Regions from separate parts of the Rhodopseudomonas palustris HaA2 genome, predicted to be linked through region 3. Evidence: predicted binding sites of a transcription regulator. Region 3 holds the regulator's gene; each other region holds the start of a gene.

Region 1 (5,864 bases), 1.6 Mb from region 3:
GGCGCGGGCGGCGGTGCCGGACAGAACGGCACAGAGAGCGGCAAGGCCCGCGGCCTTCAGCATTCGCATCGGAATCTCCTTCGTGGCTCTTGTGATTCTAGAGCGTTGCGACCGCGATGGAAAGAACGCACGGACATTCGCGCGCCGGGATGTGCGCAGGTGTGGCTGCGCTGCACTTGACCTCCGCATGGCTTCGCGGCACCGTCCGCACCAGAAAAATCCGGTGGATCGTCCATGCGCCTTGTTTCGACATCGAAGTTTCCGGCCCTGAGATTGACGGCCCTCCGTTTCCCAGTGGCGGCGGCGCTGGCGCTGCTCGGCATGCTGGCGCTCGCGCCGGCGGCGCAGGCCGCCAATCCGCTGGAGATGAACTTCTGGCTGTCCGGCCCACGTTACGACGGCAATCTGCCGGCCTGCGAGGCGGGGCTGACCTCGGTGACCTATCAGTTCGGCGAGAAGGAAGGCACCTTCTGGAATTCGGCGCTGCGGATCACCGGCTATACGCAGCTGCGCGAAGTCGCGTTCCGTCCCTGGCAGAGCGACAACATTCCGCGGCGCTATTGCGCGGCCGAAGCGCATCTGAACGACGGCAAGGTCCGCCCGGTGTATTTCTCGATCATCGAGGACGGCGGTCTCGCGGGCTTCACCGACGGTGTCGAATTCTGCGTCGTCGGGCTCGATCGCAACTGGGCGTTCAATCCGGCATGCAAGGCGGCCAAGCCCTGATCCCGCGGGGCGGCGGCGCCCCTGTTTTGGCGCCAGCGCCTTCCACCATTTGCGTTCTTGAAACGTTCCCGATCGCTCGCTAGGCTTTGCTATTCACGGCAGCGGGGCCCTTGATCATGCGCAATCCTATCGTTCGCCGGCGGGCATGGCTCGCCGCTTTGGCCGCTTGCGCTGTCGCATGTCTCGGCACCGCAGCGCCTGCCCAGGATCGGCGCCAGAACGCCCCCGGCGAGTTCGATTTTTACGTGCTGGCGCTGTCGTGGTCGCCGTCTTATTGCGAGCAGGCGTCCGAGCGCGGCAATGCCGGGCGCTCGCAGCAGATCCAGTGCGGCGGCCGGCCGTTCTCCTTCGTGGTGCACGGGCTGTGGCCGCAATACGAGCGCGGCTTTCCGGAATATTGCCAGCGCCCGTCGCCGCGGCTCGACCGGCGGATCATGAATTCCATGCTCGACCTGATGCCGGCGCCGGGGCTGATCTACAACGAATGGGACAAGCACGGCACCTGCGCCGGCACACCGGCGCGCGATTACTTCGAGAACATCCGCCGGGCGCGCGCGGCGGTGCGGATTCCGCCGGATTTCATCGACGCCAAGGAACCCCGGACAGTGACCCCCGCCGAGGTCGAGGAGGCCTTCATCAAGGTCAATCCCGGCTTGAGCGAGTCGGCGATCGCCGTGATCTGCGACCGCACCCGGTTGACCGAGGTCCGGATCTGCATGAGCAAGGATCTGCAGTTCCGCGCCTGCGCGGAGGTCGACCGCCGCGCCTGCCGTCGCGACCGTCTCGAGGTGCCGCCGGTGCGCGGCGGCTGAGGCGCCGCGCATGGCGAAGCCCGGGCGGGGCCGGCACCGGTCGGCCCTCGCAGCCGGCGCCAGCCTGGCGCGCGCTGTCTTGACTTCACGCGCAGCTCCGCGTCACGGTCATGCTCCCACCTTGAAGAAACGAACGAATCCGACATGACTGGCTTTGCCGTGATCCGCGACGACACCCCTGCGTCCGCCATCCCCAGGGGGGCGGTGGTGGCGATGGGCAATTTCGACGGCGTGCATCTCGGCCATCGGGCCGTGATCGGCGCCTGCCTCGACATGGCGCGGGTCCGCCGCGCCCCGGCGCTGGCGGTGACGTTCGAGCCGCATCCGCGCAAATTCTTCAGCCCCGATACGCCGCAATTCCGGCTCACCGACGAACCCGCCAAGCTGCGGCTCTTGGCCGGCGCCGGGCTCGACGGCGCCGTGGTGCTGCGCTTCGACGCCGCCCGCGCCGCCACCACGGCACACGACTTCATCCACCATGAGCTGATCGGCCGGCTCGGCGTCCAGGGCATCGCGGTCGGCTACGATTTCCATTTCGGCAAGGGCCGCGGCGGCTCACCGGCGATGCTGGTCGGCGAGGCGCCGGCGCTCGGCATCGAGGTCGACGTCCAGCCGCATATCGATTTCGGCGATCATCCGGTGTCGTCCAGCGCGATCCGCAAGGCGCTGGAAGACAGCCACATCGCCGCCGCCACGCAGATGCTGGGCGCGCCGTGGTTCGTCACCGGCGAGGTGATCCATGGCGAGAAGCGCGGTCGCGATCTCGGCTATCCCACCGCCAATATCCGGCTCGATCCGCAATGCGGCCTCAAGCACGGCATCTATGCGGTGCGGGTCGGCCGCGGCGGCAAACACTATGACGCGGTGGCGAATTTCGGCCGCCGCCCGACCTTCGACAACGGCGCGCCGCTGTTGGAGATCTTCCTGTTCGATTTCAACGAGCAGCTCTATGGCGAGACGCTCGACGTCGCCTTCATCGCCTTCATCCGCGACGAGGAGAAGTTCGAGAGCATCGAGGCGCTGGTCCGGCAGATGGACGACGACAGCGCCCGCGCCCGCGCCGCGCTCGCCGCCGACCATGGCGCATTTCCGAAACTCGGGACGATCGGGTGACCCGGACCGAGAAGGAGAAGATGCTGGCGGGCGAGCTGTACCGCCCCGGCAGCCCCGAGCTCGCCGCCGACGAGGCCGTCAACAAGGCCTGGATCGTGCGCTACAACGCCGCCGGCGCGCTGCCGGCGGTCGAGCGGCATGCGCTTCTGTCGGAGCATTTCGGCCATGTCGGCAAGGGCGCCGTCGTCCGCCCGCCGTTCTTCTGCGACTGCGGCTACAACATCCGGCTCGGCGACGGCGTGTTTCTGAATTTCAACTGCGTCATCCTCGACATCATGCCGGTGTCGATCGGCGACCGCACCCAGATCGGCCCGGCGGTGCAGATCTACGCCGCCGACCACCCCCGCGACGCTGCCACCCGCCGCGACGGCCTCGAATTCGGTCGGCCGGTGACGATCGGCGCCGACGTCTGGATCGGCGGCGGTTCGATCATCCTGCCGGGCATAACGATCGGCGACGGCGCCGTGATCGGCGCCGGCAGCGTCGTCACCCGCGACGTCGCCCCGGGGGCGACAGTGGGTGGCAACCCGGCCAGGCCGCTCGGGCGGCGGGACTGAGAAGGCTGGGGTCAGGTCGCCAACAGGCGGGGATCGAACGGCGCCTTGATGATCTCCGCCACGGTGACGGCAGATGCGTCGTGATGCGCAGGGTTGAGCAGATAGTTTCGCGCATGGGGGACGATGACCGACGGCACGCGCAGCAAGGCGCTGGTGTCGCGATCGAGCCATCGGTCTCCGATCTGGCGGGTCAGGCCGATCCGTGTCCGCCACGCCGAAGGTAGAGTACCCTCGTCGACGGTCTCGACGGCGATCGCGTCGGGGACGGCTATTCGCAACAATTGAAAGCTGGACGGTAGCAGGTCGCGGTCCAAATGGACCAGCATTTCCAGAAGGGCGGCAGCCGGGTGATCCGCCAGATAGACGATCCGGCGGCCCTGCGAGTGCCAACGTCCGTTCGCTCGGAGGCCGCCGATGCCTGAAAGATCAGCGTAATTGGAAATTCGCCAGAGCTCCATCGGCGGCGCTCAAGCGAAGATCCCATGGTCGATCTGTTCGAGTGTCTCGCGAACGACCGCGGCTCCGAGGTCATCGTGCAGAAGGTCGGCGGGGCGTTGCCCGCTCAGTGATGTGTTAGGCCTGTTGAGCCAGCCTTCTGCTCTTGCGGGATCGCCGAAAACCCGCTCGGCCAGGGCGCGAATATCGAGTTGTCGAACGAAACCGGCGGGCGATTCAGGCAGGCCGGGGATTCCCATGCCCATCGCCTTTCGGACGAGGGCGTCGAGTCCCGCGCTATCGCCTTCACGACGAAGCTGTTTCAGCTCTTCGTACATCTCGGCCAGCGGCTTGGTGGTCATGAAATCCCTCCACGCCTCAATAGATTAGTCTTTTGGCGTGGTTCTGCAACCGGCGCCTTGCGCGGCGACCCTCGATCGGCCCAAGCCGGTGAAGATTTAGCCCTCCGCCGGTTCGATCGGGTTTCCCCGGCCGGCCAAAACCGCTATTCACGCCGCCATGACCGAAAAGCCCGCGAAATCCGACGCCGCCCAGAGCGGTACCGACTATTCCAAGACCCTGTACCTGCCGCAGACGGAGTTTCCGATGCGCGCCGGGCTGCCGGCCCGCGAGCCGGAATTGCTCAAGCGCTGGGAGGAGATCGACCTCTACGGCAAGTTGCGCGAGAGCGCGCGCGGCCGTGCCAAATTCGTGCTACACGACGGCCCGCCTTACGCCAACGGCAACATCCATATCGGCCATGCGCTGAACAAGATCCTCAAGGACGTCGTCACCAAGAGCCAGCAGATGCTCGGGTTCGACTCCAACTACGTGCCGGGCTGGGACTGCCACGGCCTGCCGATCGAATGGAAGATCGAGGAGGAGAATTACCGCTCCAAGGGCAAGCCGAAGCCGAACTTCAAGGATTCGACCGCGATGGTCGCGTTCCGCAAGGAATGCCGCGCCTACGCGCAGAAGTGGCTCGACGTGCAGCGCGCGGAATTCAAGCGCCTCGGCATCGTCGGCGACTGGGATCATCCCTACGCCACGATGGACTACTTCGCCGAGGCCCAGATCGCCCGCGAACTGATGAAATTCGCCGCCAACGGCACACTGTATCGCGGCTCCAAGCCGGTGATGTGGAGCGTGGTGGAGAAGACCGCGCTGGCCGAGGCTGAGGTCGAGTACGAGGACCACACCAGCGATACGGTGTGGGTGAAGTTTTCGGTAGTCGCGACAGGTAGGCCAGCTGAACGTTACTCTCGGCTTTCTCCCAATATGACTAGCGACGGAGAGGGGGGGCTCACTGCTAAGCGCGGAGGTCAAGAGGCTGAATCGATCAAGAAGTCCATCGGCGAGAGCCTCGGTGCTTGGGATAACCTTACTGAGCGCCTTGAGACTGGTGAAGGCTTCTCGGTTGTCATCTGGACAACCACGCCGTGGACGCTGCCGGGCAACCGCGCAATCAGCTTCTCGTCCAAAATCGGCTATGGCCTGTACAAGGTCACCGATGCGCCGGCTGACAACTGGGCTAAGACGGGCGACCTGCTTGTCCTCGCCGATGCCTTAGCCGAAAGCGTCTTCAAGCAGTCGCGCGTGGTCGCTTTCGAGAAGGTAGCGGCCGTGCCTGCCGACGTTCTTGAGGCGATGCAATGTGCACATCCGCTACGCGGCCTCGCCGGCGGCTATGAGTTCACTGTCCCGCTGCTCGACGGCGACCACGTCACCGACGACACTGGCACCGGCTTCGTTCACACCGCGCCGGGCCATGGCCGCGAGGATTTCGATATCTGGATGCACAATGCCCGGGCACTCGAAGCGCGCGGCATCGCCTCGACGATTCCCTACACCGTCGACGAGAACGGCGCGCTGACCGATCACGCGCCCGGCTTCACCGGCAAGCGGGTGATCAACGACAAGGGCGAGAAGGGCGACGCCAACGAGGCGGTGATCCAGGCCCTGATCGCGCGCGGCATGCTGCTGGCGCGCGGCAAGCTCAAGCATCAATATCCGCATTCGTGGCGCTCGAAGAAGCCGGTGATCTTCCGCAACACGCCGCAATGGTTCATCGCGATGGACAAGGACATCGCGGATAGCGGCGACGCGAAGCAAGGCGATACGCTGCGCGCCCGCGCGCTGCAGGCGATCTCGGTCACGCAGTGGGTGCCGCCCGCCGGGCAGAACCGCATCACCGGCATGATTTCAGGCCGGCCCGACTGGG
Region 2 (5,864 bases), 390 kb from region 3:
TGATTCTGAGCCATCGCCGTTCCCGTGTTTACGTCGTCGTCTTCGTCTTTGTCCATTTACGTGATCAACCTACCGTCGCTCGAACCGTTCCTTGATGGGTTTGCCTTCAGCTTGATGTGATCCCGATCACAGATCGATGTCGCTGGATGGCGCTCAATCCGGCCCATGATCGACAAGCCACCGCGAACCCACCTCCTCATCCCGAAGGACATCGCGATCGACGATGCCCTGCTTGCCGTCGGGATCGCCGCAGGACTGATCGGACTGATCGGCCTGCTGCTGGCGTAACGCAACCGACCTGCTCAATAGGTATGGGCGCGCGATTGCGAGGTTCAACCGGGCGGCGACAAAGGCGTAACGCCTTGGCTGACGGCTTCCGCAACGCCGGTTCCGTCAAGCCCGCGGCCTCGGGCGCATCGGGTCATCCACACTCTTCTTCGAGCTGGTGCATAACGCGCGATTGACGCTTCCGCTCGCGATTGAATCGGCGCTTTAGTCGCGCCCCGCATCCGACAAATTCGAAAGAACAATCCAGAGCTATGGCCGCCATTGATTCGAACGTTCTGAAGCTCGCGCCCGACGCCACCGCGCCTGCCTATCGGACCGCGCCCCACAATATCGAGGCGGAACAGGCCCTGCTCGGCGCCATCCTTGTCAATAATGACGCGTTCTACCGGGTGTCGGACTTTCTCGAGGCGAAGCACTTCTTCGAAACCATCCACCAGACCATCTTCGAAACGGCGACCAGCCTGATCCGCGCCGGCAAGGTCGCGACGCCGATCACGCTCAAAACCTTCCTCGCCGCCGACCTCGATCTCGGCGGCCTGACGGTCGCACAATATCTGGCGCGACTCGCCGCCGAAGCCACCACCATCATCAACGCCCACGACTACGGCCGGACCATCTACGAGCTGTCGCTGCGGCGCGACCTGATCGGCATCGGCACCGATATGGTCAATGTCGCGTTCGACGCGCCGGTCGATTTTGCGCCGCGCAACCAGATCGAGGACGCCGAGCGCAGGCTGTACGAGCTCGCGGAATCCGGCCGCTATGACGGCGGCTTCCAGCGTTTTTCGCAGGCGCTGACCACCGCGGTCGATATGGCCGCAAAGGCGTTCCAGCGCGACGGCAAGCTGTCCGGCATCGCCACCGGCCTGCGCGATCTCGACACCAGGATGGGCGGACTGCAGCATTCCGACTTGATCGTCCTCGCCGGCCGCCCCGGCATGGGCAAGACCGCGCTCGCCACCAACATCGCCTACAATGTCGCCAAGGCCTATCGCGGCGAGGTCCAGGCCGACGGCACGACGAAGGCCGTCAATGGCGGCATCGTCGGCTTCTTCTCCTGCGAAATGTCGGCCGAACAGCTCGCCACCCGTATTCTCGCCGAGCAGGCGGAGATCGCGTCGAGCAAGATCCGGCGCGGCGGCATTTCGGAATCCGATTTCGAGAGAATCCGCGACGTCTCGATCGAGTTGCAATCGCTGCCGCTTTACGTCGACGAAACCGGCGGCCTGGCGATCTCTCAACTCACCGCGCGAGCGCGGCGGCTGAAGCGGCAGAAGGGCCTCGACCTGCTGGTGGTCGACTACATCCAGCTGCTGCAGGGCTCGAGCAAGAAGGGCGACAACCGCGTTCAGGAAGTCACCGAGATCACCACCAATCTGAAGGCGCTGGCGAAGGAGCTCAACGTTCCGATCATCGCGCTGTCGCAGCTGTCGCGTCAGGTCGAATCCCGCGACGACAAGCGTCCCCAGCTTTCCGACCTGCGTGAATCGGGCTCGATCGAACAGGACGCCGACGTGGTGATGTTCGTGTTCCGCGAGGAGTACTACCTGCAGAACAAGGAGCCACGGCCCGGCACGCCGGAACACGAAAAATGGGCGACCGACATGGACCTCGTCCACGGCAAGGCCGAAGTCATCATCGCCAAGCAGCGCCATGGCCCGACCGGCACGGTCGACCTGCAGTTCGAGGGCCAGTTCACGCGCTTCAGCGATCTGGTCAGCGAAGGCCACCTGCCGGAACGGATCTGAGCTGCAGCAACTCCCGTTGAATGGAATTCGGGCAGCGATTATTGTGCGGCATGAACATCCTCCCCGATCCGAATGCGACCGTCGCCAGCCTGTTGACACCTGAAGCCGCGAAGGCAGCGGCGCTCGCTGCGGCGACCGCCACAGCCCCCGGCATTCTCACCATCGACCTCGACGCGATCGTCGCCAATTGGCGCAAGCTGGAGAAGACCGCGGTGCCGGCCGAAGCCGCCGCCGTGGTCAAGGGCGACGCCTATGGCTGCGGCATCGCGCCGGTCACCAAGGCGCTCGTGGCCGCCGGCTGCAAGACCTTCTTCGTCGCAACGCTCGCCGAGGCCGCCGCCGTCCGTGCGACCGCGCCGGACGCGGCGATCTACGTTCTCGACGGCTTCTTCCAGAGCACCGGCGATGAATTCGCCAGGCTGAACTGCCGCCCGGTGATCGGCGACCTCTATGAACTCGCCGAGTGGGACGTGTATTGCCGCCGCACGCAGTGGAGCGGCGGCGCGGCGATCCATATCGACACCGGCATGAACCGCCTCGGCCTGACGATCTCCGAAGCGCAGGGCATCGTGCCGCGGATCGCCACGGGGGATCACGGCATCACGCTGGTGATCAGTCACCTCGCCGCGGCCGAGGCGCTCAACCATCCGATGAACGCCCGACAGGTCACGGCGTTTCGCGAGATCGCGAGCCTGTTCACCGGCGTGCCGGCGTCGCTGTCGGCCTCCTCCGGCATCTTCCTCGACCCGCAATTCGCCTTCGACATGGTGCGCCCAGGTGCCGCGCTCTACGGCATCAACCCGACGCCGGAGGCCGACAATCCGATGCAGCCGGTGGTCGATCTCAAGGCCCGCATCCTGCAGGTCCGCAGCGTCGAGCGCGGCGACAGCGTCGGCTATGGCGGCACCTGGACGGCGCGGCGCCCGACCAAGATCGCGGTGCTGTCCGCCGGCTATGCCGACGGTTACTTCCGCGCCGCCGGCTCCAACGATGGCACCCGCGGCGCCGACGTGATCATCGCCGGCCAGCGCTGCCCGGTCGCCGGACGGATTTCGATGGACCTGCTCGCGGTCGACGTCACCGACCTGCCCGCCAACGCCGCCCGCCGCGGCCAGATGGCGACGCTGATCGGCGACGGCATCACCGTCGACGAACTCGGGCATCATTTCGGCAGCATCGGCTACGAAGTGCTGACCAGCCTCGGCCGCCGCTACGCGAGGGTCTACAACGGCGGTGACGCGAAGCCGGCGGACAAGCCGGCGGCCGACACGCCGCCGGCGGCATTGAGCTGACGGCGGCGGACGGTCACCGCCGACCTAGTCCTCGTGCACCAGAAACAGGAAGCCGGTGATCGCCGCGAGAAACGCAAACGAGCCGGCGATGCCGACGACCAGCACCGCGCGGATCAGCATCGGCGCCTCGCTGGTGTCGATGACTTTGGCCAGGCCGAAGTAATTGCCGAGCAGCAGCACGATCGCGAACAGCGCCCCGAACACCGCGCCCATGGCGAAATGCCCGGCCACCTGCCGCCATTTCCGTCGCTCATAGGCGTTGCGATCGTCGTCGGGCATGGTCACGCGATGCTAGAGCAATTCATCGCGTGGTTGAAGCGGCACGGCCTTCCGCAGGCACTGCTCGTCATCCTGGGTGTCCGGCCGAAGATGCGGCCTATCACATCGGGCACCACCGCCTCAACGCGTCATGCCCGGCCTCGTGCCGGGCATCCACGTCTTGCAGCAGACGCAGGAAGTTAAGGCGTGGATGGCCGGGACGAGCCCGGCCATGACGAGATGCGGCGATTCAATGCCGCGAGAACAAATCCCGCAGCCGGCACAGCGTCGTGGTGATGTCGAAGCGCTGGTCGGGCAGCGTCTCGCCCTTGATGATGAGATCGATCGCGGTCGCGGGATCGGTCTCGCCGGTGAGCAGCACGTCGGCGCCGCGCTTCTTCATGTGACGGACGAAGCCGTCGCCGGCGCTCCCCGCGACGATCAGTTCGACGCCGTCGAGCGGATGCGGACCGTCGTCCTTGAAGTAGTGCGGAAGCTGCTCCTTGGTCAGTTCGACCCGGGTCGGCGCCGGCAGCGGCGCGTCGCCGCGATGCCCGGCCAGATCGTACAACAGCCATTGCCGCGCCTGCCCGGCGTGGCCGCTGACGGTGACCCAATCCGAGGTGGGGATGGCAATCTTCATGTTGGCTCTTCCGCTCTGTGCTCAGAATCGGAAGCCACAATGCCGCGCCTTCCAGGCAACGGCGTTGATCCAAATCTTCCTCATCGATTGCTGCCTCGGCGTCGCCGCTCGCCAACTGCTGGCGTCAACCTCGCCTCCGAGGTTGACGCCAAGAACAAAGTATGAACAAAAATGTCGACACGCTCTCGTCGCGACTGCATGAACAATGGCCAAAGCCTCGCCCTCCTTCGTCTGCCAGAACTGCGGCGCAGCCTTTAACCGCTGGCAGGGCAAGTGCGAGTCCTGCGGCGAGTGGAATACGCTGGTCGAGGAAGCCGGCGACAGCGCCGTCCCGGTCAGCATCCGCGCCAAGCGGCGCGGGCGGCCGTTCAAGCTGGAATCGCTCGCCGGCAAAAGCGTCGACGCGCCGCGCCTGCCCTCCGGCATGGCCGAACTCGACCGCGTCACCGGCGGCGGCTTCGTCCGCGGCTCGGTGCTGCTGGTCGGCGGCGATCCCGGCATCGGCAAGTCGACGCTGCTGACCCAGGCCACCAGCCTGATGGCGCGCAGCGGCCATCGCGCGGTGTACATCTCCGGCGAAGAAGCGGTGGCGCAGGTGCGGCTGCGCGCCGAGCGGCTCGGCCTCGCCTCCGCGCCGGTCGAACTCGCCGCCGAGACTTCGGTCGAAGACATCATCGCAACCCTTTCTGAAGGCGCGACGCCGCGGCTGATCGTGATCGATTCGATCCAGACGATGTGGACCGACACGGTCGAGTCGGCGCCCGGCACGGTGACGCAAGTGCGCGCCTCGGCGCAGGCGCTGATCCGCTTTGCCAAGAAGAGCGGCGCGGCGATCATCCTGGTCGGCCATGTCACCAAGGACGGCCAGATCGCCGGTCCGCGCGTGGTCGAGCACATGGTCGACGCGGTGCTGTCGTTCGAGGGCGAAGGCTCGCAGCAGTTCCGCATCCTGCGCGCGGTGAAGAACCGCTTCGGACCGACCGACGAGATCGGCGTGTTCGAGATGACCGGGCTCGGCCTGCGCGAAGTCGCCAACCCGTCGGAGCTGTTCCTGTCCGAGCGCGATCTCGGCTCGCCCGGCACCGCGGTGTTCGCCGGCATCGAGGGCACCCGCCCGGTGCTGGTCGAATTGCAGGCGCTGGTGGCGCCGACCACGCTCGGCACCCCGCGGCGCGCGGTGGTCGGCTGGGATTCGGCGCGGCTGTCGATGGTGCTGGCGGTGCTGGAGGCGCATTGCGGCGTCAAGCTGTCGGGCTACGACGTCTATTTCAACGTTGCCGGCGGGCTGCGGATCAACGAGCCGGCGGCCGATCTCGCCGCAGCAGCAGCGTTGGTGTCGTCGCTGGCGAATTCACCGTTGCCGACCGACGCGGTCTATTTCGGCGAAATCTCGCTGTCGGGCGCGGTGCGGCCGGTGGCGCAGACCGCCGCTAGGCTAAAGGAAGCCGCCAAGCTCGGCTTTGCCCGCGCCATCTTGCCGGAGACCGCCCGCGGCGACGCGCCGTCCGACGCCGGGATGGCGCTGCAGACGGTCGGCGGCCTCACCAGCTTGGTCGCCGACATCGCCGCGCGTGGAACGCCCCGCCCCGCCGGCCGCGACACTGCGTCTTCGGAGAAAAATGCCACACCGGCGCG
Region 3 (5,864 bases):
TACCGCCTCGGGTTCCGATACGGCAGAAAGATCAATTCATGACCACGGCAGACGCAACGACCTCCGAGGCAGGGCGCGACTTCATTCGCGATATCGTCCAGGCCGATCTCGAGGCCGGCCGGCACGCCCAGGTCGTGACCCGGTTCCCGCCTGAGCCGAACGGGTATCTGCATATCGGCCACGCCAAGTCGATCGCGCTGAATTTCGGCATCGCCCAGGAATTCGGCGGCCGCTGCAATTTGCGGTTCGACGACACCAATCCGACCAGGGAAGAGCAGGAATATATCGATTCGATTCAGGCCGACGTGCGCTGGCTCGGCTTCGACTGGGGCGAGCACATGTTCTTCGCCTCGGATTATTTCGACCGGCTCTACGATTGGGCCGAGCTGTTGATCAAGAACGGCGACGCCTATGTCGACGACCAGTCGCAGGATGAAATCCGCGAGGCGCGCGGTACGCTGATGGAGCCCGGCCGGAACAGCCCGTTCCGCGATCGCTCAGTGGAAGACAATCTCGATCTGTTCCGCCGCATGAAGGCCGGCGAGTTTCCGAACGGCGCGCGCGTGCTGCGCGCCAAGATCGACATGGCGTCGGGCAACATCAATCTGCGCGACCCGGTGCTGTACCGCATCCTGCATGCGCATCACCCGCGCACCGGCGACGCCTGGTCGATCTACCCGAGCTACGACTACGCGCACGGCCAGTCGGATGCGATCGAGGGCGTCACGCATTCGATCTGTACACTCGAGTTCGAGGATCACCGGCCGCTGTACGAATGGTTGCTGTCGAAGCTGCCGGTGCCGTCGCAGCCGAAGCAGTACGAGTTCGCGCGGCTCAACATCACCTACACGCTGCTGTCGAAACGTGTGCTGACCGAACTCGTTCGCGGCGGCCATGTCGCCGGCTGGGACGATCCGCGGATGCCGACGATGGCCGGCTTGAAGCGTCGCGGCGTGCCACCGGCGGCGATCCGCGAGTTCGTCAAGCGGATCGGGGTGGCCAAGGCCAACAGCGTGGTCGATGTCGGTATGCTGGAATTCTGCATCCGCGAGGAGCTGAACCGCACCTCGCAGCGCCGGATGGCGGTACTGCGGCCGCTGAAAGTGGTGATCGAGAACTATCCGGAAGGGCAGACCGAAGAGCTCGACGCGATCAACCATCCCGACGATCCCTCCGCCGGCACCCGCAAGATCGCGTTCGGCCGCGAGCTTTATATCGAGCAGGACGATTTCATGGAGAACCCGCCGAAGAAGTTCTTCCGGCTCTCTCCCGGCAACGAAGTCCGGCTGCGCTACGCTTACTTCATCAAGTGCCGCGAGGTGGTGAAGAACGATGCCGGCGAGATCGTCGAGCTGCGCTGCACCTACGATCCCGAAACCCGCGGCGGCAACGCGCCGGACGGCCGCAAGGTCAAGGCGACGATGCACTGGCTGTCGGCGGCACAATCGGTGCCGGCGGAAATCCGGGTCTACAATCAGTTGTTCGCCAATCCGGCGCCGAGTGCGGCGAATTTCACCGCCGACCTCAATCCGCAGTCGCTCGAAGTGCTGACCTGCGCCCGGATCGAGCCGGCGGTCGCGGCCGGCGTTTCGGCCGAGCCGATCCAGTTCGAGCGCCAGGGTTACTTCGTCCGCGACAAGGACTCGACCGCGGACAAGCCGGTGTTCAACCGCACCATCGGGCTGCGTGATACCTTCGCCAAGGAAGTCGGCGGTAAAAGCTGACGCTTCCGCCGGCGATTGTTGCCGGCGATGCTGATCTGCTCCAGTCTTGGCGCCGCGCTGTTTGAGGGGCGGGCGCCGTGGAGCGGGGCGATCGAGCCAGAGCACGGACCAAGGCACGGACCTGGCCGACGCGCGTCGCGTCGCCGGCCGGTGTGCTGGCGCCGTGGGGTGCATCCTTCTGGCCGGCGTTGGTCGAGACACTCCGTCAATGGGTCCGCGCCGAAGCCGGGCCGGGCCGGCTGCTGCCGTTCGTGCCGATCGCGTTCGGCGGCGGGATCGCGCTGTATTTCGCGGCCGACCACGAGCCGGTAGCCTGGGTGGCCTGTCTCGCTGCGGTGGCGTTCGGCGTGGCTGGGTTTCTGTTGCGGCGAAATCGGGCATTTCCGCTCGCGGTGCTGATCACCGCCTTCGCCGCCGGATTCGCCACCGTCGCATTGAAAGCGCAGCGGATCGCGCATCCGGTGCTGGCCAAGCCGGTGCAGGCGGCGACGCTCAAGGGGTTCGTCGAGGCCCGCGAGGAGCGCGAGCGCACCGACCGCTTCGTGCTGCGCGTCACCGAGATGGACACGGCTGGCCGCGCGCCCGCCTTGCATCGCGTGCGGGTGTCGGTGCGCAAGGGCGCTGCGCCTTCTGTCGGCAGCTTCGTGGCGTTGAAGGCGCGGCTGCTGCCGCCGCTGTCGCCGCTGCGGCCGGGCGCTTACGATTTCGGCCGCGATCTGTATTTCCAGGGCATCGCCGCCTCGGGCTTTGTGCTCGGCGCGATCACCACGCAGGACCCGCCGGCCGATGGCGGCTGGCGGTTGCGCTATGCGGCGATCATGCAGGGGTTGCGCGATGCGATCGACGCGCGGATCCGTCTCGCGCTCGACGGCGACCAGCGCGCGATCGCCACCGCGCTGATCACCGGCCGACGCGACGCGATCTCGACGCCGGTCAACGACGCGATGTTCGTCTCCGGGCTCGGCCACGTGCTGTCGATCTCCGGCTATCACATGGCGGTGGTGGCCGGGGTGGTGTTCTTTGCGGTGCGCGCGGCTCTGGCGCTGATCCCGGCGCTGACGGTGACGTTTCCGATCAAGAAGGTCGCGGCTGCCGCGGCGCTCGCCGCCGCTGCGTTCTATCTGCTGCTGTCCGGCGCCGAAGTCGCGACCCAGCGCTCGTTCCTGATGACGGCCGTGGTACTGGTGGCGGTGATGGTCGATCGCCGCGCCATCACGTTTCGCACGTTGGCGATCGCCGCTTTGGTGGTGCTGCTGATCGCGCCGGAAGCGCTGGTGCATCCGAGCTTCCAGATGTCGTTCGCGGCGACGCTGGGGTTGGTCGCATTGGTGCAGATCGGCATGCCGGCGCTGTTCGCGACAGCAGACAGTTCGACGACGGCGCGCGCGGCGCTGTGGGGCGGCCGCGAGATCGCGATGCTGGCGCTGGCGTCGCTGGTCGCGGGGCTCGCGACCACGCCCTATGCGGCCTATCACTTCCACCGCGTCACGCCCTATGGGGTGATCGCCAATCTGCTGGCGATGCCCGTCGTGTCGGTCGTGGTGATGCCGGCGGGCCTGCTCGGGCTGGCGGCAATGCCGTTCGGCCTCGACGGGGTGTTCTGGCGTATCATGGAGATCGGCATCGACTGGATGATCGTGGTGGCGCTGTGGGTGGCGGCGTTGCCGGGCGCAATCGGGCGGATCGCGGCGTTCGGCACCGGGCCGCTGCTGCTGGCGTCGCTCGGCATCGTCCTGCTCGGGCTGTTGCGCACGCCGCTGCGCTATGGCGGGCTGGCATTGCTGGCGTTTGCAACCGGCTGGGCGCTGCTGACGCCGCAACCGGACATCCTGATCGCCGGCGACGGCCGGCAGGTCGCGCTGCGCGGGCCCGATGGCCGGCTGCGGCTGATGCAGAGCGGCGGCGACAGTTTCAGGGTCAAGCAGTGGCTGGCTGCCGACGCCGACCCTCGTGCGGTCGATGCGGCCTCGCTGCGCGAGGGGGTGTCGTGCGACGCCGATGGCTGCGTCGCGGCGCTGGCTGATGGCGGGTTGGTGGCGCTGTCGTTCCGCGCCGATGGCATCGGTGATGATTGCGCGCGCGCAAAATTGGTCATAGCGCTGGCGCAGCCGCCGCCGGACTGCGCGGCGCGTCTGATCAGCACGGAGATGCTCGCGGGCAGCGCCGCGCTGGCGCTGCGGCGACATCCAGCCGGGGACGGCGAATTCGTGACCGAGGCGGTTCGGCCGATAGCGCGCGACCGGCCGTGGTTGCCCGCGCCGGCCGTTGCCGCCGGGGATCCGCCGGGCGTCGCGCCGCCGCAGCGGGCGGGTCCACGTCCCGCACCGGTCGATGCCACGCCGGCGCCGTTGGATCAGCACGACGAGGACTGAGCCCGCGGCGTGACGGCGCGTGGCTCAGTAAGGCGCGTGGCTCAGTATTTGCGATACAGACCGATCAGCTTGCCCTGGATCCGCACCCGGTTGGGCGGCAGGATACGGACCTCGTAGGCGGAATTGGCAGGCTCCAGCGCGATCGATGCGCCGCGGCGGCGGAAGCGCTTCAGCGTCGCTTCCTCCTCGTCGATCAGCGCCACCACGATGTCGCCGGTGTCGGCGCTCTCGTTGCGCTGGATCAGCGCCATGTCGCCGTCGAGGATGCCGGCATCCATCATCGAATCGCCGCGCACTTCGAGCGCGTAGTGCTCGCCGGAACCGAGCATGTCCGGCGGCACGCTGATGGTGTGACTGCGGGTCTGCAGCGCCTCGATCGGCGTGCCGGCGGCGATCCGGCCCATCACCGGCACCGCGACGTTGCGATCGGAGTCGTCTTCGGCATGCTGCGGGCTCGGCGGCCGCACCTTGCCGAGATTGCCTTCGATCACGCTGGGGGTGAAACCGCGGCGAGCGCCGCTATTGCCGCCGAGGTCGGGCAGCTTGATCACCTCGATGGCACGGGCGCGGTTGGGCAGGCGGCGGATGAAGCCACGCTCTTCCAGCGCCGTGATCAGGCGGTGAATGCCCGATTTGGAACGCAGGTCGAGCGCATCCTTCATCTCGTCGAACGAGGGGGGAACGCCGGCTTCTTTCAGCCGCTCGTTGATGAATTTCAGAAGCTCGAATTGTTTACGCGTCAGCATCTCGATCATTCCCCACGTCTGGCGACGATCGCCGTGTCGTCGTGCCGTCCGTTCATCGCGCCATGAAGACAGTCGGGCGAGGCGCAACTACTCGAAACAAATCATGAACGGACACTATATGTTCAGTATGTGTTCCGCAACCTCTTAATTTGAGGTCAACAAATGCGCAGATCGCTATTCCGGAAGCTTAAGGATGAGACATTGCGAGCCAGCCGCGGCCGCCGGCGCGAACGGCGGGCGAACGATCAGCGCCTGCGCTGCAGATAGCCGCGCCAGCAGCGACGAATCCTGGCGGTCGACCGGCGTCGCCAGCCATTGTCCGTCGTCGCGCAGCGCCAGACGGGCGCGCAGATAGTCCTCGCGCTGGTCGTTGGCGGTAAGGGCGGCGCCGAGCAGCGCCGGCTGGCGGCGGTGCATCGATTCGCGGATCCCGCAAAGCGCCCGGATCAGCGGCACCATGAACAGGAAGGCGCAGACATAGGAGGATACCGGATTGCCGGGCAGGCCGATCACCCGCATCGGGCCGAGCCGGCCGTGCATCATCGGCTTGCCCGGCCGCATCGCGATCTTCCAGAACGCAATGTCGGTGCCCTCGGCTTCCAGCGACGACTTGACCAGATCGTGGTCCCCGGCCGAGGCGCCGCCAGTGGTGACCAGCAGGTCGACCCCGAGGTCGCGCGCACGCGCGATCGCCGCGCGGGTGGCCTCGATGGTATCGGCGGCGATGCCGAGGTCGATCACCTCGGCGCCCTCGCTGCGCGCCAAGGCCCGCAGCGCATAGCCGTTGGAATAGACGATCTGGCCGGGGCCGAGTGCCGCGCCCGGCATCACCAGCTCGTCGCCGGTGGCGAGCATGGCGACGCGCGGCCGGCGATGCACCGGCAGCATGGGGTGGTTCATGCCGGCGGCGAGTGCGAGGTCGCGGTCGCTGAGCCGATCGCCCGCGCGCAGCAACACTTCGCCGGCGGTGAAGTCGATCCCGGCGGGGCGGATGTGGCGGCCGGGCCGGGTGGCTTCGGTAA

What was found. Region 3 encodes LexA, which represses DNA repair genes until DNA is damaged. Its sites were predicted from a motif close to TGTTCNNNNTGTGTTCNG; they were not measured.
Region 1: a site for LexA is predicted at 779-796, ahead of RPB_RS21085 (ribonuclease T2 family protein). Genes of this name have one in related genera too.
Region 2: a site for LexA is predicted at 4,380-4,397, ahead of radA (DNA repair protein RadA). Genes of this name have one in related genera too.

What each region holds. Positions count from the first base shown of each region.
Region 1 is NC_007778.1:4,755,749-4,761,612, reverse strand. It holds gene RPB_RS21095 (hypothetical protein) at 1-69, opposite strand, end outside; gene RPB_RS21090 (hypothetical protein) at 235-726, shown strand; gene RPB_RS21085 (ribonuclease T2 family protein) at 843-1,538, shown strand; gene RPB_RS21080 (bifunctional riboflavin kinase/FAD synthetase) at 1,683-2,651, shown strand; gene RPB_RS21075 (sugar O-acetyltransferase) at 2,648-3,208, shown strand; gene RPB_RS21070 (RES family NAD+ phosphorylase) at 3,220-3,666, opposite strand; gene RPB_RS21065 (MbcA/ParS/Xre antitoxin family protein) at 3,676-4,005, opposite strand; gene ileS (isoleucine--tRNA ligase) at 4,163-5,864, shown strand, end outside.
Region 2 is NC_007778.1:2,810,684-2,816,547, reverse strand. It holds gene RPB_RS25165 (hypothetical protein) at 166-288, shown strand; gene RPB_RS12375 (replicative DNA helicase) at 540-2,036, shown strand; gene alr (alanine racemase) at 2,087-3,328, shown strand; gene RPB_RS12365 (hypothetical protein) at 3,353-3,607, opposite strand; gene RPB_RS12360 (NifB/NifX family molybdenum-iron cluster-binding protein) at 3,837-4,229, opposite strand; gene radA (DNA repair protein RadA) at 4,435-5,864, shown strand, end outside.
Region 3 is NC_007778.1:3,198,622-3,204,485, reverse strand. It holds gene RPB_RS14160 (glutamine--tRNA ligase/YqeY domain fusion protein) at 39-1,724, shown strand; gene RPB_RS14155 (ComEC/Rec2 family competence protein) at 1,802-4,096, shown strand; gene lexA (transcriptional repressor LexA) at 4,138-4,842, opposite strand; gene RPB_RS14145 (molybdopterin molybdotransferase MoeA) at 5,017-5,864, opposite strand, start outside.